Regions from separate parts of the Fictibacillus sp. NRS-1165 genome, predicted to be linked through region 1. Evidence: riboswitches for the same ligand, from Rfam matches in the RefSeq annotation. Region 1 holds a riboswitch; each other region holds the start of a gene.
What was found. A riboswitch is a leader RNA that binds a small molecule or an ion and turns the genes downstream of it on or off. The one in region 1 is predicted to bind S-adenosylmethionine.
Positions count from the first base shown of each region.

Region 2: another riboswitch for S-adenosylmethionine. It lies ahead of ABHN01_RS05535 (methionine ABC transporter ATP-binding protein); the one in region 1 lies ahead of ABHN01_RS04155 (alpha/beta hydrolase).
Region 3: another riboswitch for S-adenosylmethionine. It lies ahead of ABHN01_RS14135 (methionine ABC transporter ATP-binding protein); the one in region 1 lies ahead of ABHN01_RS04155 (alpha/beta hydrolase).
Region 4: another riboswitch for S-adenosylmethionine. It lies ahead of ABHN01_RS17645 (bifunctional homocysteine S-methyltransferase/methylenetetrahydrofolate reductase); the one in region 1 lies ahead of ABHN01_RS04155 (alpha/beta hydrolase).

Region 1 is NZ_JBDPNU010000012.1:98,293-106,448, forward strand. Features, by position in the region: gene ABHN01_RS04135 (TIGR00366 family protein) at 1-1,282, shown strand, start outside; gene ABHN01_RS04140 (putative protein N(5)-glutamine methyltransferase) at 1,463-2,233, shown strand; gene ABHN01_RS04145 (thermonuclease family protein) at 2,298-3,173, opposite strand; gene ABHN01_RS04150 (hypothetical protein) at 3,450-3,683, shown strand; gene ABHN01_RS04155 (alpha/beta hydrolase) at 3,670-4,500, opposite strand; SAM riboswitch class I at 4,640-4,746, opposite strand; gene ABHN01_RS04160 (bile acid:sodium symporter family protein) at 4,963-5,940, shown strand; gene ABHN01_RS04165 (GNAT family N-acetyltransferase) at 6,522-7,334, shown strand; gene ABHN01_RS04170 (bifunctional glycosyltransferase/CDP-glycerol:glycerophosphate glycerophosphotransferase) at 7,477-8,156, shown strand, end outside.
Region 2 is NZ_JBDPNU010000015.1:30,133-38,288, forward strand. Features, by position in the region: gene ABHN01_RS05515 (LysR family transcriptional regulator) at 138-1,052, opposite strand; gene ABHN01_RS05520 (MerR family transcriptional regulator) at 1,190-1,951, shown strand; gene ABHN01_RS05525 (MetQ/NlpA family ABC transporter substrate-binding protein) at 2,040-2,867, opposite strand; gene ABHN01_RS05530 (methionine ABC transporter permease) at 2,889-3,554, opposite strand; gene ABHN01_RS05535 (methionine ABC transporter ATP-binding protein) at 3,544-4,557, opposite strand; SAM riboswitch class I at 4,634-4,738, opposite strand; gene ABHN01_RS05540 (hypothetical protein) at 4,825-5,085, opposite strand; gene ABHN01_RS05545 (Na+/H+ antiporter) at 5,193-7,217, shown strand; gene ABHN01_RS05550 (AraC family transcriptional regulator) at 7,258-8,127, opposite strand.
Region 3 is NZ_JBDPNU010000028.1:30,362-38,517, forward strand. Features, by position in the region: gene ABHN01_RS14110 (toprim domain-containing protein) at 1-62, shown strand, start outside; gene ABHN01_RS14115 (thioredoxin family protein) at 236-565, shown strand; gene sigI (RNA polymerase sigma-I factor) at 972-1,718, shown strand; gene ABHN01_RS14125 (anti-sigma factor domain-containing protein) at 1,851-3,089, shown strand; gene ABHN01_RS14130 (hypothetical protein) at 3,192-3,494, shown strand; SAM riboswitch class I at 3,618-3,730, shown strand; gene ABHN01_RS14135 (methionine ABC transporter ATP-binding protein) at 3,818-4,843, shown strand; gene ABHN01_RS14140 (methionine ABC transporter permease) at 4,836-5,501, shown strand; gene ABHN01_RS14145 (MetQ/NlpA family ABC transporter substrate-binding protein) at 5,532-6,359, shown strand; gene ABHN01_RS14150 (RDD family protein) at 6,456-6,890, shown strand; gene ABHN01_RS14155 (metallophosphoesterase) at 6,919-7,764, opposite strand; gene ABHN01_RS14160 (carboxymuconolactone decarboxylase family protein) at 7,923-8,156, shown strand, end outside.
Region 4 is NZ_JBDPNU010000040.1:13,794-21,949, reverse strand. Features, by position in the region: gene metH (methionine synthase) at 1-716, opposite strand, end outside; gene ABHN01_RS17645 (bifunctional homocysteine S-methyltransferase/methylenetetrahydrofolate reductase) at 709-2,556, opposite strand; SAM riboswitch class I at 2,655-2,767, opposite strand; gene ABHN01_RS17640 (spore germination protein) at 2,935-3,180, shown strand; gene ABHN01_RS17635 (spore germination protein) at 3,209-3,451, shown strand; gene ABHN01_RS17630 (spore germination protein) at 3,552-3,785, shown strand; gene ABHN01_RS17625 (serine hydrolase) at 3,942-4,736, shown strand; gene ABHN01_RS17620 (amino acid permease) at 4,826-6,232, shown strand; gene nhaC (Na+/H+ antiporter NhaC) at 6,414-7,811, shown strand; gene ABHN01_RS17610 (phosphotransferase) at 7,938-8,156, shown strand, end outside.

The sequences.
Region 1 (8,156 bases):
TGATCCGTTTGTTTTTGCTTTGATTCTCACCATCATTCTATTTTTGTCAGGCGTTATTTTTACCCATCACAGTCCGATTGAAATGGTCGGGTTCTGGGGATCGGGTTTCTGGAATCTCCTGGCTTTTGCGATGCAGATGGCTCTTGTCCTGGTGACAGGGCATGCTCTTGCGAGTTCGCCACTTATTAAAAAATGGATGGTTAAGCTAGCCAGCCTTGCGAAAACGCCAGCTCAAGGCGTTATTCTGGTTACGCTCGGTTCTGGGCTCGCTTGCTTTATCAACTGGGGGTTCGGACTCATTGTCGGTGCTCTGTTCGCAAAGGAGGTGGCCAAGCGGATTCCGGGTTCGGATTATCGTTTCCTGATTGCCTGTGCGTATATCGGATTCCTCACCTGGCACGGAGGACTATCAGGATCTATACCGCTTGTAGCCGTAACTCCGGGAAATCCGATGGAAAAAACGGCGGGGCTAATCCCGCTCACGGATACTATTTTTACAAGCTATAACTTGTTTATTACGCTCGCGCTGCTCATCATCCTGCCCATCATGACAAGGCTAATGATGCCGACTGGAAGAGATGTGATCGGCATTGATCCGAAGATTTTGGCGGAGGACGAGGCTTCTGCAGCAACGGCGATCGCCCCGGCTGAAGTAAAACGCACGTTTGCCGTGACGATGGAAAACAGCAGAATCCTCAGCCTGGCTATCGCTGTGCTTGGCTACTCGTACATCGTCTATTACATAGTGGAGAATGGTTTTAAGATTGATATTAATACCGTTAACCTGCTGTTCTTTACGACAGGCCTTCTTCTGCACGGCACACCGCTGTCTTATATGAACGCGGTTGCCAATGCAGCAAAAGGGACGGCAGGCATTTTAATTCAGTTTCCGTTCTATGCAGGGATCCAAGGGATGATGGAGCTGTCAGGCCTGGGAGGTATGATCACCAACACGTTTATCTCGGTTTCCAACCCGTCCACCTTCCCGTTCTTTGCATTTTTGAGCTCAGGTTTTGTTAACTTCTTCGTGCCGTCCGGCGGAGGGCACTGGGTCGTACAGGGGCCGTTCATCATGCCGGCCGCAGAGCAGCTCGGCGTCGATCCTGGCATCGCAGCGATGGCGATCGCCTACGGTGAAGCATGGATGAATATGGCGCAGCCGTTCTGGGCGCTGCCGGCACTGGCTATCGCAGGCCTGGGTGCCAGGGACATCATGGGATACTGCGTGACCACCCTTCTTGTATCGGGTGTCATCTTCACGATTGGGCTGTCGTTCTTTTAAGGTAGTGGCGTGCCCGTTTGGCGTGCCAGGCACCGCCATTACACAAGTGTGTAATCGTGGTGCCTGGCACCAAAATAATAGCACCAAAATAATAGCACCAAAATAATGGCACCAAAATAATGGCACCAAAATAAAACTAAAGAGGTAAAACACGTGAATGTAGATCTTTCAAAAGATACCATGTTTTCCACGGTTGTCTTCAGGCTAAGGAGTGCTGGCTGTGTTTATGCCGAGGAAGAGGCCCGGCTGCTTATGGATGAGGCGGAAACACCAGCACAGCTGGATGCTATGATAAACGAGCGAATGGCAGGTTATCCTCTCGAACAAATCGTTGGCTGGGCAGAGCTATGCGGTTTCCGCATCGAAGTGGACCCTGATGTTTTTGTCCCGCGGCGCCGAACAGAGTTCCTGGTTGCCCAAGCAGCAAATATTATACGGCCGGGAGATATTGCCGTTGATCTTTGCTGCGGATCAGGTGCTGTAGGTGCAATACTTGCAGCCAGCCATGAAGACATCCAGCTGTACGCTTCAGACATTGATCCCAAAGCGGTTCAGTGCGCTCGCCGAAATATTGATGCTTTAGGTGGCCATGCATATCAAGGTGACTTATACGAACCTCTCCCAGAAACCCTCCGCGGCTCCGTTAATGTTCTGGTTGCAAATGCTCCCTACGTACCGACGGATGCGATCGGGTTGCTGTCTGCTGAGGCCCGTCTCCACGAGGACCGAATAGCACTGGACGGCGGTAAGGACGGCCTCGACATCCAGAGGAGGGTGGCTGCTGGTGCGCCAAACTGGCTGGCACCTGGAGGCTATCTTCTGGTGGAGACCAGTGACCGGCAGGCACCGCTATCTCTAGCAACTTTTACTGAAATCGGATTGTTGTCAAGGGTGGTCCGCTCCAGTGAACTTGAATCAACGGTTGTGATGGGCATGAAACCAAAAACCTAAAATGAAAATAAAAAGCCGCATCAGGAGTAAACAGCTGATGCGGCTCTTACCTTTTTAACACTGATTAACGCTGTGATTTTCGATAACCTGCTTTTTGAGCTTCAGCCTCGGAGCAGAACATGACCTCGGCTTTCGTCCGGTCATAGTATTCTCCGCCAGGCATGTGGTAGATACCCGATTGGTTTCCTTTAATGTTGCAGCTGCCTTTTGGTTCCTCAGATGTTTTTCCTTGATTGCCCTGATTGTTTGCTTGTGAACTCCCTCCAGAAACCGTTCCGTTTGCTCGGCTGTCTTTCGCTTTTGCATGGAATCCGTCTTGTTGGGCGTAGTTCTCGATCGACCATATTCCGATCCCTGCTTTTTGAGCTTTTTTCTGTGTGGCACGGAACTGATCAACGTATTTCGTGTTCGGCGGGTATACATATGCCACACGGGCAAGGCCTTTTTCCAGGAGCAGCTGGTTAAAGTTTTGCTTGCCGATCCATATGTAAGCGAGCAGTCTTCCATATTTATCGCGCTCCGAAACGTCCAGCTCCACACCGACTTTTTTGCCGGTCAACTGTGATTTCGTAAATTTAGAGCTTTCCGGTCCGAATGGCTGAACACCAAGCCTCGGGTGTTTTGTTTCAGGTGAATCGATGAGAAGCATGCGAATACGTTCTTTTTTTCCATTCCTAAGCTTTACGTCCAATGTATCGCCGTCAATCACATATGTAACGGTAGCCGGGATGCCATTTACTGCGTTTTGTCCTGTGGCGGTATTGGTTTTAACATTATTTGACGAAGGGTTTTCTTGTTTGGCCGCAGGATCATCTGCATTGTTGCCCGGATTTGTGCTTGTTTGGGCTGAATTAGGCGATTGGGCACATCCTGAGCTAAAGACGGCGGTAAGCAGCAGAATGATTAGTCCAGTTAGAATTCCATTTGATTTTGTTTTCAAGTTGATCTCCCCTTATGTTTTAAAACGTTCAAGATGGGCAGCGGGTCCGATTAAAAATACAAAAGCTATTATACTACGATATGGAATGGAGAAGAACAATATGGTTAAGTTTAGCGGCTCTTTTGAATAAGAAATAAAAAAAGGGGTTTTTGTATGCAGGGTGAATGTAAAACTCTGGGATGAAAGTATTGCGATGGGAAGGCAGAAAGCGCAAAATTCAAATACATAGAGGATGTGAAGGATTGAGCAAAACTAGTAGCTGAGGTCATTCTGCTGATGCTCAGCTTGATTTATGTAGTAGCACGAGTCACGCAAAAAGCATTGTATTTAGACAGGTTTTCGGTAAATGCTGAAAATCCCGTGCGTTTTCATTGGAATACAATTGGTATCAACACAGGCTTTATTAAAGAGGATCCAGGATCGGTCTATTATATTTGGATCACACCGGTCTACATCGCCGTACTGCTTGCCCTCCTCTTAACGATCATGGCTGTTGTCAAGAGGAAATAGAAGTAAGGGTGCCAGGCACCTTCAAAGGAGAAGAACTCTTAGTGAGCCAGGCGGTGGTCGCAGCAATCAACTTATTGAAGTGAGGGATGGAAGAAAACGTATGGTTAGCTCCTTTAATGAGATGAATGTTGCTGTTTCCACAGGCTCTTTTTCGTGTTTTCTCAAAAAATTCACTGCAATAATGGGCCGAAATGTCTTTGTCATCTGTACCATGAACAAGCAGCACGTCACCGGTAAATCGGGAAAGCTGATCTAACGGGTGAAACTTTTTAAGCGACTGCATGAATGTTGTGGTCAGGGAATAACCCAAGTGATCCACATACCCTTTAATAAATAAGTTGCTGTATTCTTCTTGTCCAATGATTTTTACGATATCTTCAAACGGTTTTCCTACCGCCGACCAGAGGATCAACCGTTTTACCCGTTCGTCGCGGTCTGCAGAGTGTACGGCGACCGCGCCTCCAAGGCTATGGCCGAGCAGCGTGATTTGATCGGGATCAATGCCAGGCAGCTGCAGGGCAAAGCTGACAGCAGCATGGGTCTGGTCAATCAAGTCTTTAAAGCAATGTTCACCATAGTTTCCTTCGCTTTCTCCGCATCCCGCATAATCAAACCGAATGACTACAAATTGATTTTTTGAAAGGTGCTGAGCGGTTTTAACAAACAAGCGATCTACTCCGATCCGATTGCTTGTAAACCCATGGCAAATAACAACGACTGGCCGCTTGGATCGCTCTTTGCCTACGGGGGAATCTGGATAATGTACAGTTGCAGTCAGCTTTTTTCCTTTCCAGTGGATACAGTCATGCTTTTCCATATGACCAACTCCTTAAATTTCAGTTTTTATAAATAACTATTCTTATCTATTTACTTGGAATTAGGATGTTAAAGAACCCCTTCCTATGTTCACTGAAACATAAGAAGGGGTTGAAGAGACCGAAGAATGATCAACACAATTCTTATCTTCCAAGCAACTCGGCTTGTTGAAATTGGCACAGTGCTCTAAAAGAGTCTGTTGCCGAGGTTTCTCAGGGTCAATTCCCTCCACCTCTCTTGATAAGAAGTATATAATTTTATTTAATGTAAAATAAATTTAAAAGTTTGTCAATTGGAAAATCCTAAATTGGGACAACTCATTCAAACCGGTATGTATACATCCTATGCTATTTTTTTATTTTGGTGCTATTATTTTGGTGCCTGGCACCAAAATCTAAAATATTTTATACTGTAAATTAATAAACTGTTAGAGTAATAGACTTAGACCGGAAGAAGGATAAATGTGATAGAAAAAATAAACCAACAGCTTGAAAGATGGATGCCATTTATTACACCCGCAAGTGTCATCCTAGGAATTTTGCTTACGAACGAACTGAAGAGCTGGCTTTTTTTAGTCCCATGGATCTTTTCATTCATGACATTTTCAGGTAGTTTAGCATCTAATTTCAATCATCTCCGCCATACACTTTCCCGGCCGTTGCCCATACTGACAGCACTTATCATCCTGCATATCGTGATGCCGATGTGGGCATGGGGAGTCGGACACATTGCGTTTTCCTCTGATACTCATACCATCACCGGACTTGTATTGGCAATGGTTATACCGTGCGGCGTGACAAGCAGCATATGGGTGTCCATCTATAGAGGCAACAGTACCCTCGCGCTTTCCATTATATTGATTGATACACTGTTATCACCGATCGTCGTTCCTTATAGCCTGGCGCTATTTGTTGGAGAGACCGTTTCCATTGATGAATGGTCCATGGTAAAGGACTTGCTGATTATGATCGTTATTCCGTCTGTCATCGGCATGCTGCTGAATCATTGGACAAAAGGAAAGATAAAAAACACGTTTGGCAAACGAATTTCGCCTGTTTCTAAAATCTGCATGAGTGTTGTGGTCGCCATCAATGCTTCGGTAGCTACCCCCTATTTGGTCCATGTGAACGGCAAACTTTTGTTGATTGGCTTGTTCGTTCTGTTTATTGCGGCCAGCGGATACTTAATATGCTGGCTGACCGGTATGTTTTTTGGTTGGAAAAGAGAAACGGTCATAGCCCTTGTTTTCAGTGGAGGGATGCGTAATATTAGCGCCGGTTCTGTTATTGCGCTCACCTACTTTTCACCGGTAACTGCAGTACCTGTTGTTGTCGGGATGCTGTTTCAGCAGATCCTGGCCTCCGTTTATGGCCATGTGTTAGCAAAACACTACGGCAGGCACGATGTTCATCCTAAAGAGAGCAGGAAGGCCGCTGTATAGTCAAAAGCTGGTGCCAGGCACCGTCATTACACATGTGTGTAAACGCGGTGCCTGGCACCAGTTTGCTCATTTCCCTTTCTTAACGGATAGGATGAAACGTACCAGCAATGTTTCGAGCTGCTCATCCTTTATCTTTTTTGTGTTGAAATGCTGGTGAATCTGTTTTTTTAGCACGTCACTGGTCATCACCATTCTCCTTTCCTCTTTGTTTTCCTACTTTTTCTTCCCTTTGAACAATATCCCTGCTTGTTGTCGAAAGAAGGGGTAATATGTCTTATGCGCTATATGTAGTGGGTCCATTTATTATGATTTTATTACCATACTTGCTTGAATATATTTCCTGATTTTTGAAGGATTAAACATGAAATTAATAAAATTGAAGGAAACGAGAGTTTGAGTGGGGGGTTCCTTTTTCAGCCCTTTTTTTATGAAAGCATGCTAAACTGATTGTATACATGAATTACCAATATAAGGGGGGGATTTGATACGGAACGAATCAAAATCGCCTTGTCGCCTTTCAGTTTTAAGAGTTGATACTAATAAAGTGAAAAATTCTTAAAACAAAGGAGAACAATCAAGTCATGATTTATGAATTGCCTCGTGAACAATACGCTAATATAAAGAAACTGTTTAAAGAGCAAAAGCATCATCCCGTATTACAGGGAGTCATTTCAGGAATAAACCGCGGAAAGATCTTTGTCGATGATGTTGAAACGCCGTCCACCACATTAGTCTGGGCGTTTAATGAGATGTTTTATCTGGCAGGAGACTGTACAAACCATGCATTCAACTCCTGTCTGCAGCCATTTATAGCGGATGTTATAAAGTCACAAGCCTTGGAAGTTGGTGAGCAAGACTTCAATCTTGAAGTCTATCCTTCTGAACTGTGGCAGGACGTGATCCCATCTATTTTTCCTGTGGGATTAAAAGTCGGTGAGCGGGTGCCTTTCAAGTTTCACCCAGAGCAATTTTCATCTTTTAGACTTAATCCCTTGCCTGAAGATTATCGAGTGCTGAGAATTACTCCACAGTTGCTTTTCTTGGATTCTCAACAGATCATCAGTAAATTCTGGAGTTCAGAGGAAGCATTCTTTTTACATGGGCTGGGATGGGCTGCTCTCCATGGCAACAAAATCATTGGCACATGTATAAGTGTATTTGCTTGTGGAGATGACCTGGAGATTGGCATCCATGTTTATGACACATCACATCGGGGCAAAGGGCTCGCAACGTGTATGGCTCATGGCATGATCACTGATTGCATGACCATGGGGATTTCCCCTCATTGGACAACGGAAAGCTTTAGGTATGATTCCATCGTTATTGCACAAAAGCTTGGTTTTGAAAGGCTTCCTAATTATCAAGTGTACTATCTTCCCTATAACTATTTTTAATGGAGCCAGCAATCATTGCTGGTTTTTTAATGTTTATATCGACACATTTGTCGATGTTTAGGAATTTTATGGTATAATCATGGATATTATTTCAATTTTTGGAACTATTAGAATGAACGTTGAAAAAACATTTCCATGATGTATGGCTGTAGAAGGAGGGGGAATAATCATCAAAAAGGTATCTGTTATTATTCCAATCTATAATACGAAAGAATTTTTACCAGAGTGCCTGAATTCGGTAATCAACCAGACGTACCCCAATTTAGAGATATTGCTTATAAATGACGGTTCTGATAAACCATGCCGTAAAGTGATCATGGAATACGCAAAAAAGGACGATCGTATAAGCGTTATCCATTCTACAGAACGAAAAGGCGTCGGGGCCGCCAGAAATGCAGGGCTGGATACTGCAACAGGTGATTATGTTTACTTCTTGGATAGTGATGATTATCTGCCTTTGACCACTATTCAGCTCCTGACCGAAAGTATTGGGCAGTACAGCATGCTATCCGGAAGAGTAAAGAAGATTACCTTTAAAGTAGAAGCCGATCTCCCTGAGCGCACACATAAAGTTTTAGAAAATCGGAACAAAGACCGCTTGTTTAGAAATAATTCGGTACTCAACCGATTAATTTCACTTCATTTTATACATAGCCACAACCTCAGATTTACTGAGGAGGTGGAGTGCTATTCAGACATTTCTTTCCTGATACCCGCCATGATTTATTTAGATCGATGTCCTTATTTAACGGACTGTCTTTATTATAAGAGGGTCAGGAACGATCCGATCACTAACCCAGCGCTCTCCCAGCTCGAAAGGGA
Region 2 (8,156 bases), on a different contig from region 1:
GAAAAATCAAATTAGTTTATTCCATTATTCATTTGTTGAAATGATAAGTAAACTTAATGTTTTTTAGGCACCTATAAAATTATTTTATATGCAAACAAAAAAACGCCGAATCGGCGTTTTTCTTAAATCTTCAGCAATCATGTACTCCTTGCATGTTCAAGTTTATAAATTTCTTTAATATAATTCACAAATGTAGAAATGGCCGCTAATTGCATGGATGATTGCCTGTATAACATCCACGTTCTTCTTGTTAATTCCTGGCCGTCCTTGAAAATCAATGGATGACAATATAAATCATCACTTTCTTTCACAAATACCTTTGGAATAATTGCATACCCCAGCCCTTTTTTCACCATTTCTTTACTGGTCTCATAACTATCCAATTGCATCGTAATGAGAGGCGGTTCATCAAATTGTTCGTTCCACCAGCATTGAATGCTTTGATCTAAAGGACGGATGGGCAAAATTTTATACTTCATTAAAACAGTGGGTTCTTTTCGATTAATCAAGGGCAGCTGAGGAAGTTTATGAAGATCAAGTTTGTTCTTCGATATGAGGCAAATGTTTTCCTCGCTCAGCAAATACTTTTGATCCGGCCAGTTGTATTCACCTTTAACAATGGAAACATCAATTTCCCCTTCCATCAGCAGATCCACGATTTCCGTGCTGAACCCTGTATCCACATTCACATGAAGATTTGGGTACTGATTCACTAAATATTCCAGAATCGAAGGCAGATTATAGAGCCCAAAGTTACTGCTTACACCTATTTTCAAACTTCCCTGAACTTCATTTCCCATGTTCAGTAAGTACTCTCTTGTACCCCGTAAATCCATGAGGATCCTTTTCGCATAGCCGACCAAATATTCACCAGCAGGAGTCATCTTCATGTTCTTCCCATTTTTGCTGAATATCACAATTTGAAATTCCTTCTCGATTTGGCGCAGCCGATAAGTGAGAGCAGGCTGTGTCATATAAAAGCGTTCTGCTGCTTTCGTCAAATTCGCGTTCTCATACAAGTACTGTAATATTAAACAATCCTTCTCATCCATCTGATGGATTCACCCGCTCTCTTATATATTGGTTTACGAAATGTTCATCCTAAATTTAATTGAAAAAACAGATCTCCAGTTCTTGACTCTAACCTAAAGGGAGCCCTTAAGCTAAATACAAGAAAGGAGTGAATCCAATGCTCTATACGGTAAAAGAGATTGCAGATCTATCGAACGTAACGAACGTAACAGTCAAGACATTATATCACTATCACAAGATCGGACTTTTACTGCCCTGCGAGACGAGCGAGGCAGGTTACCGCTTGTATGGAATGAAAGAACTGGAGCGTTTGCAGCAAATATTATTTTACAGGGAGCTTGATTTTCCGCTGGAGAAGATCAAGCAGCTGCTTGAAGGTGAACCGGAGCGATTATCGATATTGTCCAGCCAGAAAGAACTGCTCCTTGCCCGCAAGCTGAGACTTGATCGTTTGATCCAGACACTGGACGAATCGATTGGTTGTTCTGAGAGAGGAGAAGCTATGGACAAAACAGACATGTTTAAAGGATTTAATACAGAAAATGAATGGAAGGAAGCACTCGTTGAGCAAAATCAATATTTGAAAGAGACGTACGATTACGATTTACTCGACAATACTACGATTGATGTTGAAACGATGAATGAAACCGCTATTGAAGCACAACGATTTATGAATGGCATAGCAAGTGCCCTTCGATCAGGATTGAAAATCGATGACAAGATCGTAAGAGGCCTGATTCGCGATCATATCGATCTCTTAAATAAACAAGGCCATCTGATTACTCATAAAGATTATGCCACACAGGCAAGGTTTTTCCCAGATGATGATTTTCATCGGAATATGCTGGAGGCACAACAGACTGGCCTTGCGTACTTTCATTCGACCGCTGCAGAATCATTCGCAGCTGAAACAGATTAAGCATCTCAAAACGGAACCAATAGAAAAACTGGGAAAGGAAAAAGCAGCCTAACTCTTGTTAGACTGCTTTTTCCTTTCTACAACAAACTTACTTCTTCATCCACTCCGGTTTCCCGAACCCTTTAAATTCTTTATCAATGGTTTGTTCAAAGGCTTTGGATTCCACAACCTTTTTGATGTCTTTCGCGAATTTCGAGTCAACATCCTTTGTGTTTACAACTACTCGGTTGCGGTATTGATCCGGCATGTTCTCAAGGAACAGTGCATCCTGCAAGTTCATTTTTGCAGCGAGGGCAAAGTTACCAGGAACGGCTGATACATCTGCACTCCCGACAGCTCTTGGCAATTGCGCAGCTTCAAGCGCATTGAACTGCAATTTCTTCGGATTGTCCTGAACGTCTTTTTCTGAAGCAGTTAATGGATTAACACCTTTTTTAATGGTGATGAGTCCGGCATCCTGGAACATGATCAGCGTTCTTGCAAGGTTAACAGGATCGTTGGCAATGGCCACCGTGCTGCCGTTTTTGATGTCTTCCATCTTTTTGAATTTATCGGAATAGACGCCCATTGGCGCAGTTGGTACAATAATCAGCTCAGAAAGCTTTAAATTCTTTTCTTTTGCGAAATTCTCCATATAGATCTTGTGCTGGAACAGGTTCGCATCAATGGATCCTTTGGCTAATGACAGGTTCGGCTGAATGTAATCACTGAACTCGACCACCTTAACGTTATAACCCTTCTTCTCCAGTTCAGGTTTGATCGCTTTCGATACCATATCACTGTAAGGTCCGGCTGTTGCTCCAATGCTGATGTCCTTCTTGTCTCCCGCGCCTGATGATCCGCTGGAGGTTGATCCGCACGCTGAAAGAACAGCAATAGCGAATAGTAGAATGAGTGCTGAAGTAAACTTTTTCATTGGTTTCTCTCCCCTATTGTTTTATCTCTTGTCTACGAGTTTGGAGATCCTATCTCCGGCCAATTGAATGATTTGTACGAGTAGAATCAGAACGACTACGGTAGTGATCATCACAGTATTATCGTAGCGATAGTAACCAAACCGGATGGCCAGGTCCCCGATTCCTCCCCCTCCGACAATCCCTGCCATGGCCGAATAACCGACCAAAGAGATTGTCGTGATCGTCAATCCTTGAATGAGGCCAGGTTTGGCTTCTGGCAGAAGCACATCCTTAATGATCATCCATGAGGTTGCCCCGACTGCAACCGACGATTCGATCACTCCCTTATCGATTTCCCGGAGCGAGGTTTCAACCATCCTTGCAAAAAAGGGAATCGCGGCAACAGAGAGGGATACAGAAGCCGCAGTCGGCCCAATCGTTGTCCCTGTCAGCAAATCCGTTAACGGCAACAGCGCCACCAAAAGAATAATGTACGGAATGGAACGTATCAGGTTGACGATCCATCCTGTAATACTTTTCACAGCCGAGTTTTCAAGGAATAATCCTTTTTCCGTGACAAAAAGCAATACACCAAGCGGGAGCCCGATGATGATGGCCACGGCTAAAGAGATGCCTACCATATAAAGCGTTTGGAAGAACGCCTTGTTTAAATCCGGAAGAAGCTGCACCAGTGAATCAAGCGACATCATGCACCACCTCCAGACTCCTTGTTTTCTCCGTAATATATTCGATCGCTCTCTCTACTTCAGAACCTTCACCGGTAAGCTCCATAATGAAAATACCGAGCGGGATCTCCTGTATGTACTCAATCTTTCCATGCAGGATGTTCCCTTTGACCTTGTATTTCTGGAAGAGCTCAGACACTACCGATTCTTCTGCAATCTCGCCCTTGAACTGAATCCTGATGATCTTCCCTTTACGGTTTTGGATGAGCTGCTGAGGCAGTTCATACTGCAGGATACTGTTGATGAAATCTTTGGTCAATGGTTCCTGAGGATTGGAGAAGATGTCATAGACTCCGCCTTCCTCAATCACTTCACCGTTTTGCATGACGGCAACCTTGTGGCAGATCTCCTTCACCACTTCCATTTCATGCGTGATCAAAACGATGGTCAATCCCAGCTTTCGGTTAATGTCCTTTAGCAGGTTGAGGATGGATTTCGTTGTACTCGGATCGAGTGCTGACGTTGCCTCATCACATAATAGGACCTTCGGGTTATTGGCGAGCGCCCTGGCAATTCCGACCCTTTGTTTCTGCCCGCCGCTCAATTGAGCCGGATATTGGTCCTTCTTATCCGCAAGACCGACGAGATCCAATAGCTCCAATACTCTCTTCTCCGCCTCATCCTTCGATTTGCCTGCTGCTTTTAAGGCAAACGCAATATTTTCATAGACGGTTTTTGAACTGACGAGATGAAAGTGCTGAAAGATCATCCCAATCTTTAACCGCGCTTTTCTTAAGTCTTCTCCTTTTAGTGAAGGCAGATTGACCCCATCAATTTCTACCTCGCCGGATGTCGGCTTCTCCAAAAGGTTCAAACACCGTAACAGGGAGCTTTTGCCGGCGCCGCTGTATCCGATGATGCCATAGATCTCCCCCGCCTTGACGGATAAGGAAACATTGTTGACCCCTACGATCTCTTTTTTCTTTGATCGATACACCTTCACCAGATTTCTCACTTCTATCAAGTTACAACCCCCTCTTTCTTTCCAACCAAAAATGCCTCTTTCATCATGAAAGAGGCATTGGATTATACATTCAATCACCTTATCTTTCAGAATGACTTCATTCTGCAGGAAGTGGCACCTTTCCAAAATGGAGGTTGCCGGACGTCATAGGGCCTAATCCCTCAGTCTCTCTTGATAAGAACGGATATGTAATTATTATTAGAACATTTTTAATAATAAAGCGATTATCCTCCATTGTCAATGGCATTCATAGTGGAAAGGTTGGAATTAGGCCAGGATGGATGCAGAAATCCATTTTAAAAAGCTTTTTATTTTAATCATACTGATAACCGCTAAAATAATGGAAGCTGCGAAAAGAAGCATTAACATCCATTCGTACAAGTAGAACAGTGATTCCTTGTAGACAGCGAATAGATAACCAACAATGGAAAGAGGTATGATGGCAAATAATAAAAGGCGGCGTTTGTTCTTGCATATTTCAATTCTTCCAATTGACTTCCTCTCCAGCATCCAACCGTATTTTACCATCCAAAATGTTCAGATAAAAAGCCATGATTCCCGCAAAAAATAACAGGCAAAGATGTACAATGAAAAACACATTTGTGGTACAAACTGAATATGAAAGGAGGCAGATCATGGAGTTTTTTCTCGTTATTTTATTGCTGCTGTCCCTGATCGGGCTATCCAGCTTAATCAATCACCTTTTGCCATACATACCGGTGCCGCTCGTCCAGATTGCATTGGGCGTAACGCTCGCTTCCCTTCCCTTGGGGTTACAAATTCCTCTGGAGCCGGAATTATTTTTTATTCTCTTTATCGCGCCATTGCTCTTCCACGACGGAAGGCATGTTTCGAGGCAGGATTTATGGAAGCTCCGTAAACCCATCCTGTTGCTCGCCCTCGGTCTCGTGTTTCTCACAGTCTTGGTGATCGGAAGCTTGATCCATTGGCTCATACCAACGATCCCATGGCCTGCAGCCTTTGCCCTTGCAGCGATTCTATCCCCTACCGATGTGGTGGCTGTAAGCTCGATCTCGGCGCGGGTAAAGATTCCGAAGCCGATCATGCATGTTCTTGAAGGCGAAGGATTAATGAACGATGCCTCCGGGTTGGTCGCCTTTAAATTTGCCGTTGCCGCAACGGTGACCGGCGCTTTTTCATTGGCACAGGCCAGTGGAAGTTTTGTCGTGATTTCAATTGGAGGGTTCCTCGGCGGTGCGTTATTGGTTATCGTGATCATCCAGTTGAGGACGTTTATTCGGAGGCTCGGTATGGAGGATGTGACGATCCATATGCTCATCCAGCTCCTTACGCCCTTTTTTATCTTTTACATCATCGAACATTTCCATCTCTCGGGGATTCTATCGGTCGTTGCCGCCGGGATTATCCATGCCATCCATCAGGAGCGCAGCCGGATTCCCGCTGGAAAATTGCAAATTGTTTCCGAAAGCACCTGGACGGTTCTCATCTACATATTAAACGGACTGGTATTTGTGCTGCTCGGCTTGCAGATTCCAAGCGTGATCAATGAAATCCTTGAGGATCCCCTCTTCAATAACTGGCAGGTTACGGTGTACACTCTCATCATTTCCGTGGCGTTGATTCTTCTTCGCTTTTTGTGGATTTCGGCCACGTGGAGGGGATGGATGGAAAAAAAGAAGCCTCACATGCAGTCTCTGAGAGCGATATCCATCCTTACGATTTCCGGAGTACGAGGGGCGGTTACCCTTGCTGGTGCATTTACGATTCCCTTTGTCATTGCGGGAGGAGCTCCCTTTCCGGAGCGTTCATTGATCCTCTTTATCGCAGCCGGTGTGATCTTGTTTACATTGATCGCAGCCAGTGTTTTTCTGCCGGTTCTTTCACGAACGGAAAAAGGCGACCGTAATACGCTGAAAGAGGAAATGGAAAGGAAAGCAGCGCTCCGGACCATCGACGCAGCCATCCATTCGATCGAGGAATCCATAACCGATGAGAACCGGAGCGCGGCCATTTCCGTCATCAACAATTACAATACGGTACGCAATGAGGTAAGTGAAAAGAGTTCGGAGCAAATGAAACGGGAAGAAAACGAGGCACGGCTTACGGCACTCGAAGCGGAAGTCCGCTACTATGTGCATGTAAAAAGAGCCGGGGAGGTTGACCGGGAGACAGCGCATCTCATCGGGGAACATATCCAGAGAAGGCGGCTCGCCCGAACCAACCGGATGCAATACAGGAGATTGTTCCTTTGGACGCTTTTTAAACGCGGCTTGTTTGCCTTGCTAAAGCTTTTTATACCCAAACATAAGGAACGTAAAAAAACGCGTCGCGCAAGGACAAAAAAGCTGGTGAAGCTAAAAGTGAGCATGGCGAAAGCAGCCATTCACTATTTAAGGAACCATATCACTCCTGAAAATAAAAATAGTTATTTAGCGGTCATCGGGGAATACAATCGCCTCATCCGGCAGTTCAAGCTGGCGAAAAAAGGAGAGGAATCCAATCACTACACCCTGATGAAAAGAGATCTCCAGATCAAAGCCTTCCAGGCAGAGAGGGACGAAATTCAGCATCTTTACGAAGAGGGCGAAATCACCATCGACATCATCAGGGAATTGCGTAAACAGGTGAATATCAGGGAGGCGTATTGGATCGAGGAAACGACCGTTCAGCCGCATTAAAACAAACAGCATCGGCCTGCTTGGGCCGATGCTTGTCTTGTTATTTCTTTTTGACGGGAATCCAGATTTCACTTCTAAAGGTTTTGGACGAGGTGTCTTTATCCGCATTCCAGAGAATTTCCGGTCCTTCCACCTGTTCATACGACGATGACGGGAACCACTCGGAATAGATACGGCCCCAAATGTTCTGCAACGTATCAGGAAACGGGCCGGCTGATTCAAAAACAGCCCATGCAGACGGTTTTACATCAAGCTTCTCGAAGTGCTCCGGACACCCAGCTGTCGTGGCAGCCCCAATATAATGATCAAGCTCACTGTTCTCGGCTAGCCTCTCCGAAAAATTAGTGGATGCACTGATCAGCCCTTTTGGCTCGACATCCGATAAACCTTTTAACTCATCGATCATATCCGGGTTTAGACTCTGCCACATCGCAGCGATCTCAGGGTTCACCCCGCTAAAGACCAATGGCACTCTTTTTTTGATCCCGACGACATGAAACGCATCCTTCTCGACGATCCGATAATTCATCTCATTTCCTCCCTTAATGGATAACTGAAAGGACATACGCGGAAATGCTTTTAGAGAATGACCATTCTTCTTTGCTTCTGTCGGGGTAACGCCGTGCAGCTGCTGGAATGCCTTTGTAAAACCGTCGGCAGAACCGTATCCATACTTGACGGCTGCGTCAATGACCTTACAGTTACCGTTCATTAGTTCAAAAGCAGCCAGTGTCAATCTGCGGCGGCGAACATATTCCGATAACGGGATCCCTGCCAGAAACGAGAACATCCGTTTAAAATGATACTCAGAGCAGCAACCCCTTCTTGCGGCCTCGCGATAATCGAGCTCATCATCCAGGTTTTCCTCTATATACAGTAATGCATCATTCATGCTTTTAAGCGAATCCACTATCATTTCCCTCCTTTCATCCTCATCCT
Region 3 (8,156 bases), on a different contig from region 1:
TGTATCTCGCTAATATATTGCTTGGGGCGCGTTTCACAGTAAATAAAGAATGTTTAGGATAAGGATCTATATGACGGCGAGAAATCCTCTTTCTTAGATGCAAGGCATGTCTTATCCATTGAAAGGTATAGAGGATTTCTTGACTTTGTTCAGTTGACAAGATCCACTGAATCCGGGATATTCAAATACACAGGGGACCAACAGAGCTTAATAACATTTGCAACTGGAGAGGGATATGAAGGATTTAACAAACATAGAGATTCGTGATTTTATTGAGGGTTCAACAGAGGAGCCGGCTGCTCTATACATACAGACACCGCTGTGCGGCACATGTAAAATGGGAAGGCGGATGCTGGATATTACATTGGAAGCGATAAGCCAGTCACAAGATGCTGAACCTAAAATCGGAGCCTGCAACTTAAATGCAATGCCAGAGCTTGCTGAAAAGTACAGCATCACAAGTGTTCCTTGCCTCCTTTTTTTAAATCGGGGGATCGCTGTCAAGAAGATTTATGCCATGCAATCAGTTGATTTTTTGTATAAAAACTTAAAAAAGTACCTTTAAAAGACACGATTTGTGTCTTTTTTTATTTTTAAGGGGGTTTTTTAAGATGTAATAGATGGATTATGTGGTAAAATCAAGTGGAAATGTGTAATAAATTTTACATACTGACTCAGGTGCAGCAGAATAAAACGACATCTCCAAACAGCAGTGATAGCAAGCAAGTCACCGCTTCCAAACGATTTATAGGTAAAGACTGTAAAACTTTTCCTTTTCAGGCGCATGACAAAAACATTACAATTGTTATGAGTCCTGTAACATTGTTATACAACTGTATCCTACAAACCTGCGAATCAATGGTATAAATGTATAGGAGAGCTTGAAACATGTTTGCTCCTGTCGACTTTTGGCAATATATCATTCATTTTGTCCAAAAGTACAAAACAACCTGGATTTAAGAGGTGAAACTATGTCTACTGCATTTGTACCAGCTATTCGCAACAATACACCAATAATTAACATTGAAGATAAAGTATTAAAAATTCAAAGAGGGAATGATTCCTTAAGAAACGAGCTGATCGAAGCTTATCAGCCGTTCATTAAGAAAGTGACTTCAAAGGTATGCAGTCAATATATAGATCGTACGATGGACGAATTTAGTGTAGGTCTCTACGCGTTTAATGAAGCCATTGATCAATATCAAGAAGGTCAGGGAAGCCGTTTTCTTTCTTTTGCCGACATGGTCATACGCCGAAGAGTGATTGACTATATAAGAAAAGAAGTCAGGCAGAACCGACTCATCTACTTGCAGCCGGATGAAGAGGATGAAGAAGGCCGTCTCGAAGACAGCTATGCAGAACAGAAAGCTGCCATGGAGCATTACGAAGAAAAAATCCAGGCAGAAAACCGCGTTTATGAAATCGAAGAATACCAAAAACTGCTGAAGGAATTCAGCTTGAACTTTAAAGTGTTGAGCAAACACTGCCCGAAGCACGTTGATGCAAGGGAAAATGCAAAAGAAATCGCTCGTTTGTTAGTAGAAAACCAAGAAATGGCTGAATTTTTATTGGAGAAAAAACAACTTCCTATAAAAGATTTATTAAGTATGGTTTCCTGCAGTCGTAAAACAATAGAGAGAAATCGAAAATATATAATAGCGGTATCGCTAATATATCTAGGGGACTTTAAAGCGTTAAAGTCTTATATTCAGCCTTAAATAAGGGGAAGTTAAACGGTTGTAATTATTCGTGGGGAACGTACGTCTTAATTCGTAAAGCAAAAAAGCAATAAATCCCATGATGGTTATGATACGAAGCAGATCCTTCGCCTAGCAGGAGGGATATGTGGGATGAAAAATGGTGTTTTAATGGAAGTAAAGAAAGGAAAAGCCGTTTTATTAACGAAAGATGGCTGTTTCATTACCGTAAGAGTACCACGCGGAGAACATCCGGTGGTAGGTATGGAATACAGTATTTCAAGGTTTACAAAAAGCAGGGTACGACGATTGCTCTTTCCTTCTCTTTCACTTACTATAGGAGCATTGCTTATATATGTTTTATTTTCAGGAGTCTATCCACTGGGCCGCAACGACAATACTGTTGCGGCTTATGTGAGTTTTGATGTAAATCCGAGTCTTGAAACGGGAGTTAACCATGATTTGCAAGTCATAAAAGTTAAAGCCTACAATGCGGAAGGCAAAAAAATTCTCCAATCATTAAATCACAAAAAAAACGTAAGCCTCTCCCAGTTCGCCTCATCTTTGCTGAATGCCTATGAAAGCAAGGGATATTTAACAGAAAACCCGGATGTAATGATTGGTACCACGATTGTGGACGCCGAAAATGATAAACTTTCATCTTCATTGGATGAAGCGGTTTCATCCATAAAACGAAATGCCGCGGTCTTTAATACGAAAGCGGCTATCATGGTAAAAAGTATTAACACGGAAAAACGGAAAGTCGCCCAAAAGAACGGGGTATCTTCCGGTAAATATATGATGTACCTGGATGCGAAAAGAAAAGATAAGAATATATCTCTTCATCAAGTGAAGAACATGTCATATACCGAACTAAAGGAAAAGATCGAACCTGATCGCAAGCTTCCGAAAAAAGAAATAAACCATAAAAAGAAAATCTCAGAAAAAATGATAAGACACCCAAGAACTATTGAAACGATAACCATTAAGACAAGCTCTTTGCAGGGCACCTCATCTAAGGAGATTGTATCCAGACCGGAAGACCGACAGGCAGAAAATAACCGAGTTACTGGATCGGAAAATCAGAAGGTCCGAAAAATGGAACAGGGGAAAGGTTCAAAAGCGGTTAAGCGTCATTCCTCAAAGACTATACAGAAACCAAAACCTAATCATAAACAGCCAGCAGATTACACGCGGCACGGAAAAAATACCAAGATGAAAACTGTTCCAAAACACCCTGATGCTTCTGAAAAGATAAAACATGAGAACCACGATAAGAAATGGGGCAATAATGAAGAAACACCAAAGGCAACCCCGTACAGGCACCATGAAAAAAAGGCCTGGAAAAAAGCAAAACCAAAAAAATTAAAAGTACATGAAAAAGCAAGCTAATAATCGACAGGGCGTATGTAATCTGTCGAAGGAAAATTCAAGGAAGACATCCTCCTCCTCCAGAACATTTACCTATAGATGTTTTTTAAGAGGGGGATGTTTATGGATTGGATTCAATGGCAGGAAAGGGTTCAAAATACAGCCTTTCTTCAGCCGCTCATTGGAATGGGAATTCCTCATGTAAAGGCTGAAGCAGAATGTATATATTTTTCCTTTACAAGTAAAAGCAGCGGTTCTAAAAAAACATTGATGATATCGGGCAGCCGGGGTGAACTTCAAGAGATGCTTGACGGCCATTATCGGCTTAGCGATTTAATCAAGCAAAAGAAAGTGACCTTTTCGGGTACGTACAGAGAACAGCTGAAACTGGAATCTCTCCTCTTTTTATGCAAAAAGAATTCCTAAGTCAAAAGAAACGGGTCTTTCTATCTAAAATTTATGAACAATGGATTGACACTCCCCAATGGGTAATGTTAAAATTCGAAACGTGTAAAGAAAAGCGAACTAAATAGCGATTAACAAAATTCGTTCTTATCGCGAGTGGTGGAGGGACTGGCCCTGTGAAACCCGGCAACCGTTAAGCATTACCTGCTTAAAAAGGTGCCAAATCCTGCAAAGCAGCCTGCTTTGGGAGATGAGTGACGGTGCATATATAAATGATTATGCCCTTCTGCTCATGACCTGCAGAAGGGCATTCTTTATTTTAAGAAAGTGAGGGATACAGTCTCTTGATAACATTAGACGCAGTTAAAAAGATTTTCCAGACGAAAGACGGAGCGGTAAACGCGGTTGACCATGTTGACCTTTCCATAGAACAAGGAGAAATTTTCGGGATTATTGGATACAGCGGGGCAGGGAAAAGTACGTTGATCCGTATGCTCAACATGCTGGAAAGACCGACGAGCGGAGATGTTACTGTAGCCGGAAAAAATCTTTCCCAGCTCAGTAACAGGGAGCTGCGGAAAGCTCGTCAGGAAATCAGCATGATCTTTCAGCACTTCAATTTACTTTGGTCCAGAACGGTAAAGGAAAATATTGCTTTTCCACTGGAGATTGCAGGTGTACCAAAAGAGGAGCGCCAAAAACGAGTCGATGAACTGATTAAGCTTGTCGGACTCGAAGGGCGTGGTGAATCGTATCCGTCCCAATTGAGTGGAGGACAAAAGCAAAGAGTGGGGATCGCTCGTGCTTTGGCGAACAATCCTAAAGTTCTTCTGTGTGATGAGGCGACTTCGGCTTTGGACCCGAAAACAACGGACAGCATCCTTAACCTATTGGTTGAGATTAATCAAAAACTGGATTTGACCATCGTTCTTATTACACATGAGATGCATGTGATCCGAAAAATCTGTCATCGTGTAGCGGTTATGGAAGATGGCAGGATTGTGGAACAGGGTCCGGTTCTCGATGTTTTCAGACATCCGAAAGAGTTCATTACGAAAGATTTTGTCAAGCAAATAACGGAGCCGGAAGAAACAACGGATATGATCAAACAGCTGGCCTCTGAAAAGCCGCAAAGCAAGATTGTTCAGCTTACTTTTGTTGGCGGAAGTGCGGAGCAGCCTGTTATCACTGAGGTGATCCGAAAATTTGATGTTCATGTGAATATCCTTCAGGGCAAGGTATCCCAAACGCAGAACGGACCGTATGGAACCTTGTTCATTCAACTGGAAGGTGCCGATCAAGAGGTCGATGAAGCGGTAACCTATATGAATGGGCAGAAAGTAGAAGTGGAGGTGATCTCATATGAATAATCTTTTTCCGAACGTGGATTGGGCGCAAATGTGGGCCTCTACCGGAGAAACGCTATACATGACAGCAATCGCTGTCCTCGCCACTTTTATTATCGGTCTTTTCTTAGGGTTGGCATTATTTTTAACGGGTAAAGGGAACCTATGGGAGAACAAGTTTTTTAACTTTGTCATTGCAGCAATCGTAAACATCTTTCGATCCATACCGTTTATCATTCTCATCATTTTATTGATTCCGCTAACCCTTTTCTTAGTAGGATCTATGCTTGGAGCGAATGCGGCACTTCCTGCTTTGATCATCGGCGCTGCACCGTTTTACGCCAGGATGGTCGAGATTGCACTTCGGGAGGTTGATAAGGGAGTCATCGAAGCGGCAAAATCGATGGGTTCCAGCAACAGTCAAATCATTTTTAAAGTTTTGATTCCTGAAAGTCTCCCCGCACTGATTTCCGGTATTACGGTCACGTCCATCGCGCTTGTCGGCTATACAGCAATGGCGGGAGTAGTTGGAGCGGGAGGGCTCGGAAATCTGGCATTCCTTGAAGGATTCCAGCGTACGCAAAATGATGTAACGTTTGTCGCTACTGTGATCATCCTAATCATTGTATTTATCATCCAGTTGATTGGGGATAATGTAACTCGTACCATTGATAAACGTTAAGGTCTATATTACACAACCAGGAGGAGCAACATGAAAAAAATTATCGCAATCGTCCTTATGCTTGCACTGACAGCAGCACTTGCTGCCTGTGGGGCAAACGGAGGAAAAGAGAAGAAACTTGCTGACGATAAAATCGTTGTGGGAGCATCCAATGTCCCTCATGCTGAAATTCTTGAAGCGGCCAAGCCTTTAATGAAGAAAAAAGGAATTGATCTTGAAATCAAAACGTTCCAGGATTATGTACTGCCTAACAAAGCGCTTGCGAACAATGAGATTGATGCTAACTACTTCCAGCACGTTCCATATTTGAAATCTCAAATGAAGGAAAACAAAAATTATAAGTTTGAAAATGCCGGTGGTATCCATCTCGAACCAATCGGCGTTTATTCTAAAAAGTACAAATCATTAAAAGAGCTTCCAGATGGCGCAACCATCATCATGAGTAACTCTGTTGCAGATCATGGACGTATGTTAACCCTTCTTGAACACGAAGGCCTGATCAAACTGAAAGCAAGTAAAGGCTACAATTCCAAAATCAAGGATATTGCAAAAAATCCTAAGCATTTAAAATTTAAAGCAGACATAGAGGCGGGCCTTCTTCCAAAAGCGTATCAAAAGGGAGAGGGAGACGCTGTCCTGATCAATACGAACTATGCGATCGACGCTGGGTTGAACCCTCAAAAGGATTCAATTGCCATTGAAAGCGCCGATTCACCATTTGTAAATATTATTGCTGTACGTAAAGGTGACAAAAACGCTAAAACAGTAAAAACGCTCGTTGAAGTGCTCCATTCTAAAGAGATCAAAGACTTTATCAATCAGAAATATAAAGGTGCCGTTGTACCGGTAAACAAATAAATTATTTCAATGAGGACAGCCTTTGGGCTGTTCTTTTTTTTGTCCATTAGTAATATTTGTAAGATGATTTATAAATTCGTTGTGGGGGGATGGATGATGGAAGTGCAGCAGCCGGCTGGTTTTTGGATCAGGCTAGGAGCCTGTATACTGGATGGACTTATTATCGGTATTATTTTAGCGTTCATCGGATTTTTATTTACTGGAGACTTTATATCAGAAGATCCGGGTGGCGATTGGTTTACGAATGTTGTGAGTTTTCTTTATGCGCTTTTGCTGCCAATCTTCTGGAGTGGTTATGTGATTGGCAAAAGAATCTGTGGCATTCGGATTGTAAAGGCAGATGGCAGCAAGCTTGGGTTTGGGGCGATGGTCATGAGGGTGTTGATCGGGGGCCTTATTTACGGGCTCACGCTAGGCATTGCATTGATTGTCAGTGCCTTTATGGTCGGTATACGAAAAGACAAAAGGGGCATTCATGATTTGATCGCAGGGACGTATGTTACCCACCTTCCCCCTCAAAAGGAAGGGTAAAGATAAAAATAAGACGGCTGCTGCCGTCTTATTTTAATGTGATCGATGTGATTTCGGGACGGCAGAAGAAACGGAAGGGGAGGTGAGTCGTCCCCATTCCTCTGTTTGTGTAGAGAAATTTGTTTTCTGCTTGATAAAGCCCGCTATGATATTTTCTGCCCATTTTAGAAGTGACGATGGGACCGAACAGGGGCAAGCGGATTTGGCCGCCATGGCTATGGCCAGATAGCTGCAGATCAACAGGGAACTTGGTGCTCACCTTAAAATAGTCGGGTTCATGAGCCAGCAGAAAGGTACAGCGTCCCTCAGGGATACCGGCTAGCGCTCTTTCGATATCCGCTTCTCCCCTTAAGTAATCATCCAGTCCGGCGATGTACAGTTCATCTTCTCCCTTTTTAATTCTCCTATTTTCATTGATAAGGAGTTCAAACCCGCTTTTGCCCAATAGCTCTGAAATCGTATGGATGTTTTCAAGATAATCATGATTGCCAAGCACGGCCAATTTTCCATAGGGAGCATTGATTTTTTTTAAGTAAGGCAAACTCTTGACAGCAGATTTCAACGATCGGTGGGAGTTGACTAAATCGCCTGTGAAGACGACCAGATCGGGGTTGAGTTTCTGAATTTCAACGGCCATTTTTGCAATATGTTTCGCTTTAAAATGAAAACCTAAGTGAAAATCACTGATATGAACGATATGGAATTTTTTAAAGCTATCAGGCAGCCTCTGGATTCTTATCTCTATTTTGTTCAGATCAAACCAATAGGGCTCAACAAAAGCGGAATAAAAAGCCGCTGCACCGGCTGCAGCTGCTAGACTGCCTATTCCGATTGAACCAGCGATCAATGATTTTTTTATTTTTTCCTCTTCCATCTTATACTCCTTTATTCAGCCTCTTTTAGCCCATTATATTCCCATCATCTGAATTCTTTAAGCAAAACGTTCCGCTGTTCCATGAAAGAAAGGATAAGAAGAGAAGCAATAACTCATACTAAATTTTGTCTATCTTAGGACAGGAGGATGAAAAGGATATGGAACATCATGAAATGTCTGGATATAACTCAACACAGCACCATTTAATCCGTTACAAAGAAGGTTTAGCGAAGTACACAGATCATATGCCAGAGGTGGCTCATTCTTTTAATGAATTTACTCGACATTGTTTCAAGGAAGGTGAAATCTCTGAAAAAAACAAGCAGCTGATTGCTTTAGGGATCAGTATTCATGCCCAGGATGAATATTGCATCATCTATCACACCAAAGGC
Region 4 (8,156 bases), on a different contig from region 1:
CGGATATGGTCGGTCATGAATTCCGGCCCGGTCGCACAGTTTAAGCCAACTGCCAAAGGCTTCATGTGCTCCAGGGAGATATAGAAAGCTTCAATGGACTGGCCCGCCAGCGTCGTTCCCATCGGCTCGATGGTGCCTGACACCATAAGTGGGACTTCTTTTCCGGCGGATTTAAACGCTCGTTTGATACCGATAAAACCGGCTTTGACGTTGAGCATATCCTGGCTCGTTTCAAGAAGAAGAAGGTCGGCACCTCCGTCAAGGAGTCCCTTTGCCTGTTCTTCATACGAAGCGGTCAGCCCTTCAAACGTAGCTCCGCCTGTTACACTCAAGGTTTTCGTAGTCGGTCCCATTGCCCCGGCTACAAACCTCGGCCAGTCTGGCGTTGATACTTGGTTAACAGCTTCCCGTGCAATTTCAGCTGCCTTTTTATTCGTTTCATACGCTTTATAGCCGATTCCGTATTCGTCGAGTACAAGATCAGTGGCGCCGAATGTATTTGTCTCTATGATGTCGGCACCTGCGTGTAAATATTGAAGATGAACATCGAGGATTACATCCGGACGGGTAAAGTTAAGGTTCTCGTTGCAGCCTTCCAGGTCTTCGCCGCCAAAATCTTCGGCAGTCAGATTAGCCTGCTGGAGAATGGTGCCCATCGCCCCGTCCATGATCAGTATTTTTTTCTTAAGCTGCTGTTGAAGGGTATGATTAGACATTCTGAATCCTCCTTGTTTGTTGGCGGTCAATTTCGTAGGCATATTGTGTCAGTTCAGCTGTCAGTTCGAATCTCATAAAAGGGGTGATCAAATAAATGCCGTTAAACAGCTCAGAAGCTGCATCAATCAGTGATTTTGAGATCTGAAGCCCTTCCCTTGCTGCAGATACCGGATCATCTTTAAACGTTGCCATGCGTTCACGTATCTGATCCGTCAGTTTGATGCCCGGCACCTCATAATGCAGAAAGTCGGCATTGCGGCTGGACGTGAGAGGCATGATGCCAACGTAGAACGGAACCGGCAAACCTTTGACGGCATCGTGGAACTCCAGCAGTTTCTCTTCAGAGTAGACCGGCTGGCTGATAAAGTAATCCGCCCCGCTTTCTATTTTCTTCTCAGCCCGCTGAACCGCACGTTCAAGTGACTTTACATTCGGGTTAAAGGCAGCCCCAACTGTGAATTGTGTTTTCTGCCCCAAATCTTTTCCGGAAAGAGAGACACCTTCGTTGAACTGTTTGATCATTTTAATCAGTTCGATGGAAGTAACGTCATAGACACTGGAGGCTCCAGGGAAATCGCCGACCTTTGCCGGATCACCCGTAATCGCCAGGATATCGTGCAGACCGAGTGTATGAAGCCCCATTAAATGGGATTGAAGGCCGATGATATTCCGGTCCCGGCAAGCGAGATGGACGATGGGCTGGACGCCTGTCTGAGCTTTCGCCAATGAAGAAAGGGAAGTATTGCAGATCCTTGGAGATGCCAAAGAGTTGTCTGCAAGTGTAATCGCATCTGCACCGGCTTCTTTTAATGCCTTCGCGCCTTCAAAGAAAAGGGAAGTATCGAGCTTTCGGGGAGGGTCGAGCTCCACGATCACTGATCGCCTCTCCTTTAAAATGCCAGGCAGGGAAATCTCAGGCTTTTGTCCTGCCTCACGAACGGCAACTGGCTCCGGCCTCTTTTTAACTACTTTTTCAGTAATCGGCTGCAGTCCATGCAGTTCTTTGGAGAATGCTTCAATATGAGCTGGCGTCGTACCACAGCAGCCTCCGAGCAGGCGGATACCCTGTTCTCTGAACAGTAAAGCACTGTTTTTAAAATACTCGGCGTCTCCTTCATACTGAAACTTTCCATCGACATAAGAAGGAAGACTGGCATTTGGATATGCGGAAAGGAAGGCGTGCTTCGGAATCTCCACTTCTTCGAGCGTCTTGATCATATGAAAAGGGCCAAGGCGGCAGTTGAGCCCAACGACATCTGCTCCTAAGTCTTCAAGGCGTCTAATCGCAGTGTTGATAGGCGTCCTGTCGTTTAACACTCCGACTTCCTGCAGGGAAATCTGTGAGATGATCGGGACACTGGTCTGGCTTCGTGTAATTTCGAGTACGGTTTCGAGTTCCTCCAGATCGTAAAAGGTCTCCAATAGCAGGCCGTCTACACCTTCCAACAGCAGACAGTAGAGCTGTTCCCGGAAGCTTCTCTTAATTTCTTCAATTGAAAGCGAGCTTGGACCGGTTCCACGGATTCCTCCGATTGTCCCCAGAACATACTCTCCATTCGCAGCTGCTTTTTTTGCAAGTTTCACAGCGGCACTGTTCAGATCTTTCACTTGCTCCTCCAAACCATATCTTTGCAGTTTAATATAGTTGGCGCTGTAAGTATTGGTCTGTATCACATGTGCACCAGCCTGAATGTAGGCCTGATGGATGGACTGAATCTGTTCAGGATGGGTCAGGTTCAGCTGTTCGAAACAGCAGTCCGTCCCATATGAGTATAGAAGCGTTCCCATGGCTCCATCAGCAATTAATATTTTGTCTTCCAGATCTTTTAATAATCCCATAACACGGTCCTCCTGTTGGTTCGGTATCTTCCAGCGGCCCAATAAAAATAAAAAAAGCCTTCTTAAAGAAGAAGACTTTGAAAATTTCGAGGTCATTCTTCTTATCTTTCAAGTTCATATCGAACTTGTTGGACTTAGCACCTTTTCAGCTTTTGAGCTGAAGGTTGCTGAGGTGTCAACGGGCCATTCCCTTAACCTCTCTGGATAAGAAACCAAATTACTATAAAATTAGTTCTCTATACCTTACAATAATTGTTGGAAGATTTCAATAGCTTTTTCAAATCGTAATATGGAGATGTTGACCGGGAACATCCCTTTTTCACCTTTAAGGGACATTTATCATACACTACACCAACACTTTTAAAGGTGGGGATCACAATGCCGTGCATGGTTAATATTTATTATTTAAAGATAAACAGTCTGGCGAGCAACAGTTCACTGAATCTGGGATCAACCTTTCATAACAGCCACACAGCCAACACAAAATCCAATGGGGACAACAGTTCAGTAGGGGATCATTCACCGGCTGAAGCCATGATGAAGAACATGGTATACGATCCTGACATCAATGATCAAAACGAATACGGAAATGCGGATACAGCATTCAACAATCAGCCGGGATAAAGTTGAGAAAAAGAAGGGAGGTCTCTGCATGCCCTATCTGTTCAATATATTTAATATTAAAACAAACGGTGTGACCATGAACGGTAACATAGATATCGGCCCTACCGTCCATAACAGCCATACAGCCAACACAAAGTCAGTTGGTTCTACGGTTTCTCTTGGAGATTTTTCTCCTTCCACCGGATTCATGGTGAACAGCAACCTCGATCCGGATATCAGCGATCAGGGCCAGGTAGCGAACCCGTCAGCTCCAGTCGTTGCCCAGCCGTAAATCATGTCCGCCTGTTTTTAGGTAAACGAGTTGGTCTGTCCAATCACCTTTTTGTTCAAGCCATACACTGTAGGTAAAGAGCGAAAAGGATGGAACAGAATTGCGTTATTCTTTTAAAATCGGAAAGATCATCATAAACGGTATGACTCAAAACGGTAACCTCGATATCGGAACAACCATCCAGAACAGCCATACAGCCAACACCAAATCGGTTGGAGCGGTTGTGGCGTTCGGTGACTGCTCAGATGCCTGTGCGTATATGATCAATATCAATGAAGATAACGACGAGAATGATATGAGCCAAAGCGAAGAACAGGACGATCAGAAGAAATAAAGAAGGAGCGCTAAGTAGGTGCGCTCCTTTTTCTTGCTGTCCGGGAAGGAGTTTTTTGCCCGGAAAAAGAAGGCTAGTAGTGGGAGGTTCGAACAGAATACGCGCCAATCTCTGCAAAATACAAATATATAATGCCCGGAAAGAAAGGAGCACGGAATGAAGTTAAATGAACTGAATAGCAGGGTAAATGGTATTATAGAAGCTCACAATGGAGATTATGCCTACAGGATCGAAACGAAAGAGGGGCATATTGAGTATAGGGATGATGATATTTTTCCTGCGGCAAGCCTCATTAAGATACCGATCTTAATGGAGTCTTCCCGCCTGGCAGAACAAAAGCTCATTGATCTCTCTTCCAAAATTTCATTACATCAAGAAGGAAAAGCTGGAGGAGCCGGGGTTCTGCATCTCTTATCCCGTGAGGCAACCGTCACTTTGGCAGACGTTCTCATGTTGATGATTACGGTTTCTGACAATATGGCAGCCAACATCATGATTGAAAGAACGGGTATGGACAGAATTAATGCGCTGCTGGCTGAAATGGGCTGCAGCAAGACAGTGCTCGGTCGCAGGCTCATGGATTTTGAAGCGGTAAAGCAAGGAAAGAACAACTTTACTTCCGCAAGAGATGTCATTCTTCTGCTGAAGGAGATCGGACGCGGAAGGATGCTTAAGGAAGAGAGCAGGAAAGCCATTCTGCAGATCCTTCAAAATCAGCAGTTTCGGTATAAGCTGCCTGCTTACATGGATGAAGAAACGATCATGATAGCGAACAAGACGGGAGAACTGGAAGGAGTTGAGCACGATGCTGGCATCTTCACTTTAAAAGAAACGAAGATATATGCAGCAGTGCTTACCAATAACCTTCCTGACGAAGCGGAGGGGAGACAAGCTCTGTCGCTTATTGGGAAGGCGGTGAATGACTATATGCTGAGTTATCAAAAGAATTAGAAAAAATTGTTTTTGGCTTCTTCGACAAAAAATGATAAAATTATGAATACTTAATGAAAACGCATACATATTACATCAGAGGTGAAAAGATGATTACAAATCAAAATGATCAAGGGCTCAAGCGAGGCATGAAAGCAAGGCATCTATTTATGATCTCCTTGGGCGGTGTCATCGGAACCGGATTCTTTCTCGGTTCGGGGATGACCATTCATGATGCTGGTCCGATAGGCGCAGTGATTTCTTATCTCGTCGGGGGCTTTATCATGTACCTGACGATGCTCTGTCTTGGGGAACTTTCGGTTGCCATGCCTGTATCGGGTTCTTTCCAAACGTACACGACTAAATTTATCGGGCCGGGAACAGGATTTGCTATTGGCTGGCTCTATTGGCTCGGCTGGGCAGTTACCGTAGCTCTTGAATTTTTCTCAGCTTCCGCTTTGATGCAGAGATGGTTTCCCCATTCAGAACTTTGGATGTGGAGCTTAATTTTTGCAGGAGTCTTATTTGCATTGAACGCACTCTCTGCAAAAGCATTCGGAGAAGCAGAATTTTGGTTTGCGAGTGTTAAGGTTCTCGCCATTATTTTATTTATTATTGTTGGCGGAGCGGCGATTTTTGGCCTGATCGATATAAAAGGCGCCAGCTCAGCTCCAGGCTTCACAAATTTTGTTTCAGCCGGCTGGTTTCCGAATGGATTCAGCGCGCTGTTTGTCACCATGATTGCGGTTAACTTCTCTTTCCAGGGAACAGAGCTGATTGGTATTGCATCTGGAGAAAGTGAAAATCCTGAAAAAACCATTCCACGCTCCATTCGTCAAACGGTTTGGAGAACACTTTTCTTTTTCGTTCTTGCGATCGGTGTGCTTGCGGCTTTAATGCCGATGGCTAAAGCAGGAAAAGTGGAAAGCCCGTTTGTCGTCGTCTTTGACAGCATCGGGATCCCGTATGCTGCGGATATCATGAACTTTGTTATCTTAACAGCGCTGTTATCAGTTGCTAACTCTGGTTTGTATGCGGCAACTCGTATGCTGTACTCACTTTCGAAAGAAGGAATGGCAAGTCCGGCTCTTGGAAGGGTGAACAAACGCGGGATTCCGATGAACGCGTTGTATATCACGATAGGCGTCGCCTTGCTTTCTTTATTGTCCGCATTTAAGGCCGAAAAAACGGTGTTTGAATGGCTTCTGTCATTGGCAGGCCTCGGTGCACAAGTGGGCTGGATTGCCATTACCGCGTCACAGTTCGCGTTTAGAAGAAAGTTCATTCGTGACGGAGGAAAGGTTGAGGATTTGAAGTTTAAAGTGCCATTGTTTCCTATTCTTCCGCTTTTCGCTACTACGCTGAACCTTGGTGTATTGATCAGTATGGCCTTTGATCCTGAACAGCGCCTTGCCCTTTATCTGGGTGTTCCCTTCTTTATCGGCTGCTATCTTTATTATTACCTGGTCATTAAGAAAAGAGAGAAAACAGGCGCTCTGCAGCGTAAAGCGATATAAGCAATAACAGCATCTCGATTAAGGGGTGCTGTTTTTTTGTTCCTAATTTCCAATTATTGTTTTTTGGTTGACAGGATGCAGCAACTCTATTACTATTGGATATTGTACAACAGTACTTCAACGCATAAAAGCGTTTAAGTATTTAAGTGAAGAAAGAGCATTGCATCTGGGAGAGGTCATCATGAACAGTAAAATCAAATTGCCAGGAGTCATCCTGTTATTCTTATTAATTGTAGCAACAATGTTTACAAGCCTTGTTGTTCTAAAGGTAGAACCCCATATTCCGTTGTTCTTTTGTGTCATACTAACTGGTATTTTTGCCGTGCTTTGGGGAGCGGACTGGAAAGTCATAGAGAAAGGGCTCATATCAGGAGTCATAAGCGGCATTCAGCCATTGCTTCTTTTGATTATGATCAGTTTTGTCATCGCAAGCTGGATGATGAGCGGAGCGGTTCCAACCCTTTTATTTTATGGGATGGACTATATTAGGCCCGAATGGTTTGCTCTAAGCGCTTTATTCATTACCATATTGGTTTCAACGTTTACTGGCAGCAGTTTTACGACCGCCAGTACGGTGGGGGTAGCTCTCATGGGAATTGCTCATGTGATGAACATGGATCCTGGCTTAGCAGCAGGAGCCATCGTTTGTGGGGCGTGTTTTGGAGACAAGATGTCACCGCTGTCTGATTCCACTAATCTTGCTTCGGGCACGGTAGGTGTCAATTTATTTGAACACATCCGCCATATGATGTGGACCACTGTCCCCGCTCTGATCATTACCGCAGTCATCTTTTTCTTTGCTGGCCATCAGCCCCCGGGAACATCGATTGTACAGCTGGCTGAAATGAAAAAAACGTTGGGTGAACACTTTACCATTACACCGTTCACACTTATTTCACCGTTAATCGTAATGGTAATGGCGTTCCGAAAGTTGCCGATCATTCCAACGCTGCTTACAGGAGTATTTACCGCTGTCCTCACGACACTCATCCTGAATCCGGACTTTACGATCTCTCATATGATCAATGCGCTGGAAAATGGATTGAATATGAAGACAGGGAACGAAGCGGTGGATGCGATTGTAAACAAGGGCGGTCTTATCCCGATGATGTGGTCGGTATCACTGATCATCATTGCACTGTCGCTTGGCGGGCTTCTTCAGGAGCTTGGAATGATTGATATCATGATTCGTTCATTTGAGAACTCGCTTAAGACAACCGGCCATCTCATTGCAGCAGCTGCTGCATCAGGGCTTGGAGTAAACCTTCTGACAGGTGAGATGTATCTTTCTATTATTCTTCCGGGGCAAGCCTTTAAAAAGCACTTTGAAAAAAACGATGTCCCGTTAATAAATCTTACCAGAACGATGGAGGATGCGGGTACCCTGATCAATCCTCTCGTTCCGTGGAGTGTGAGCGGCGCCTTTTTCGCAGCTACCCTAGGGGTATCAGCTCTTGATTATATCCCGTATGCTTTTTTACTGTATTTGTCACCGCTGTTCACCTTGTTTTACGGGTACACAGGAATTGGATTGGCCAAGACAAAAGCTCATGCAGAAGCACTAACTAAAGCTTCATAAAATAATGGTGCATCAGGATCCCCTCCTGATGCTTTTTTTATTTGTGTGAATGCAGGCTTCATTTAGTTCATATGATGAAATGATTAAGTGTATAGACAGAACTAAAGGAAGAGGGAGGCGTGAGTGATGAAACACGTTCGGGGCCAAAAAGTCTTTTTATCTGATGCTGACCTGACATCCCTGATCTACACTCACTATGGATTAACGGTCCATTCCATTGAGCGTGTACTCGCTATTCCAAAGGTGCATACAGATCAAGGGATCTTTGGTTTTAAGAATGCGAACGAACTGAAGGATCTGCCGTTTGTCGCCCATTGTATTGAATGGGTGAAACAAAACCACTTT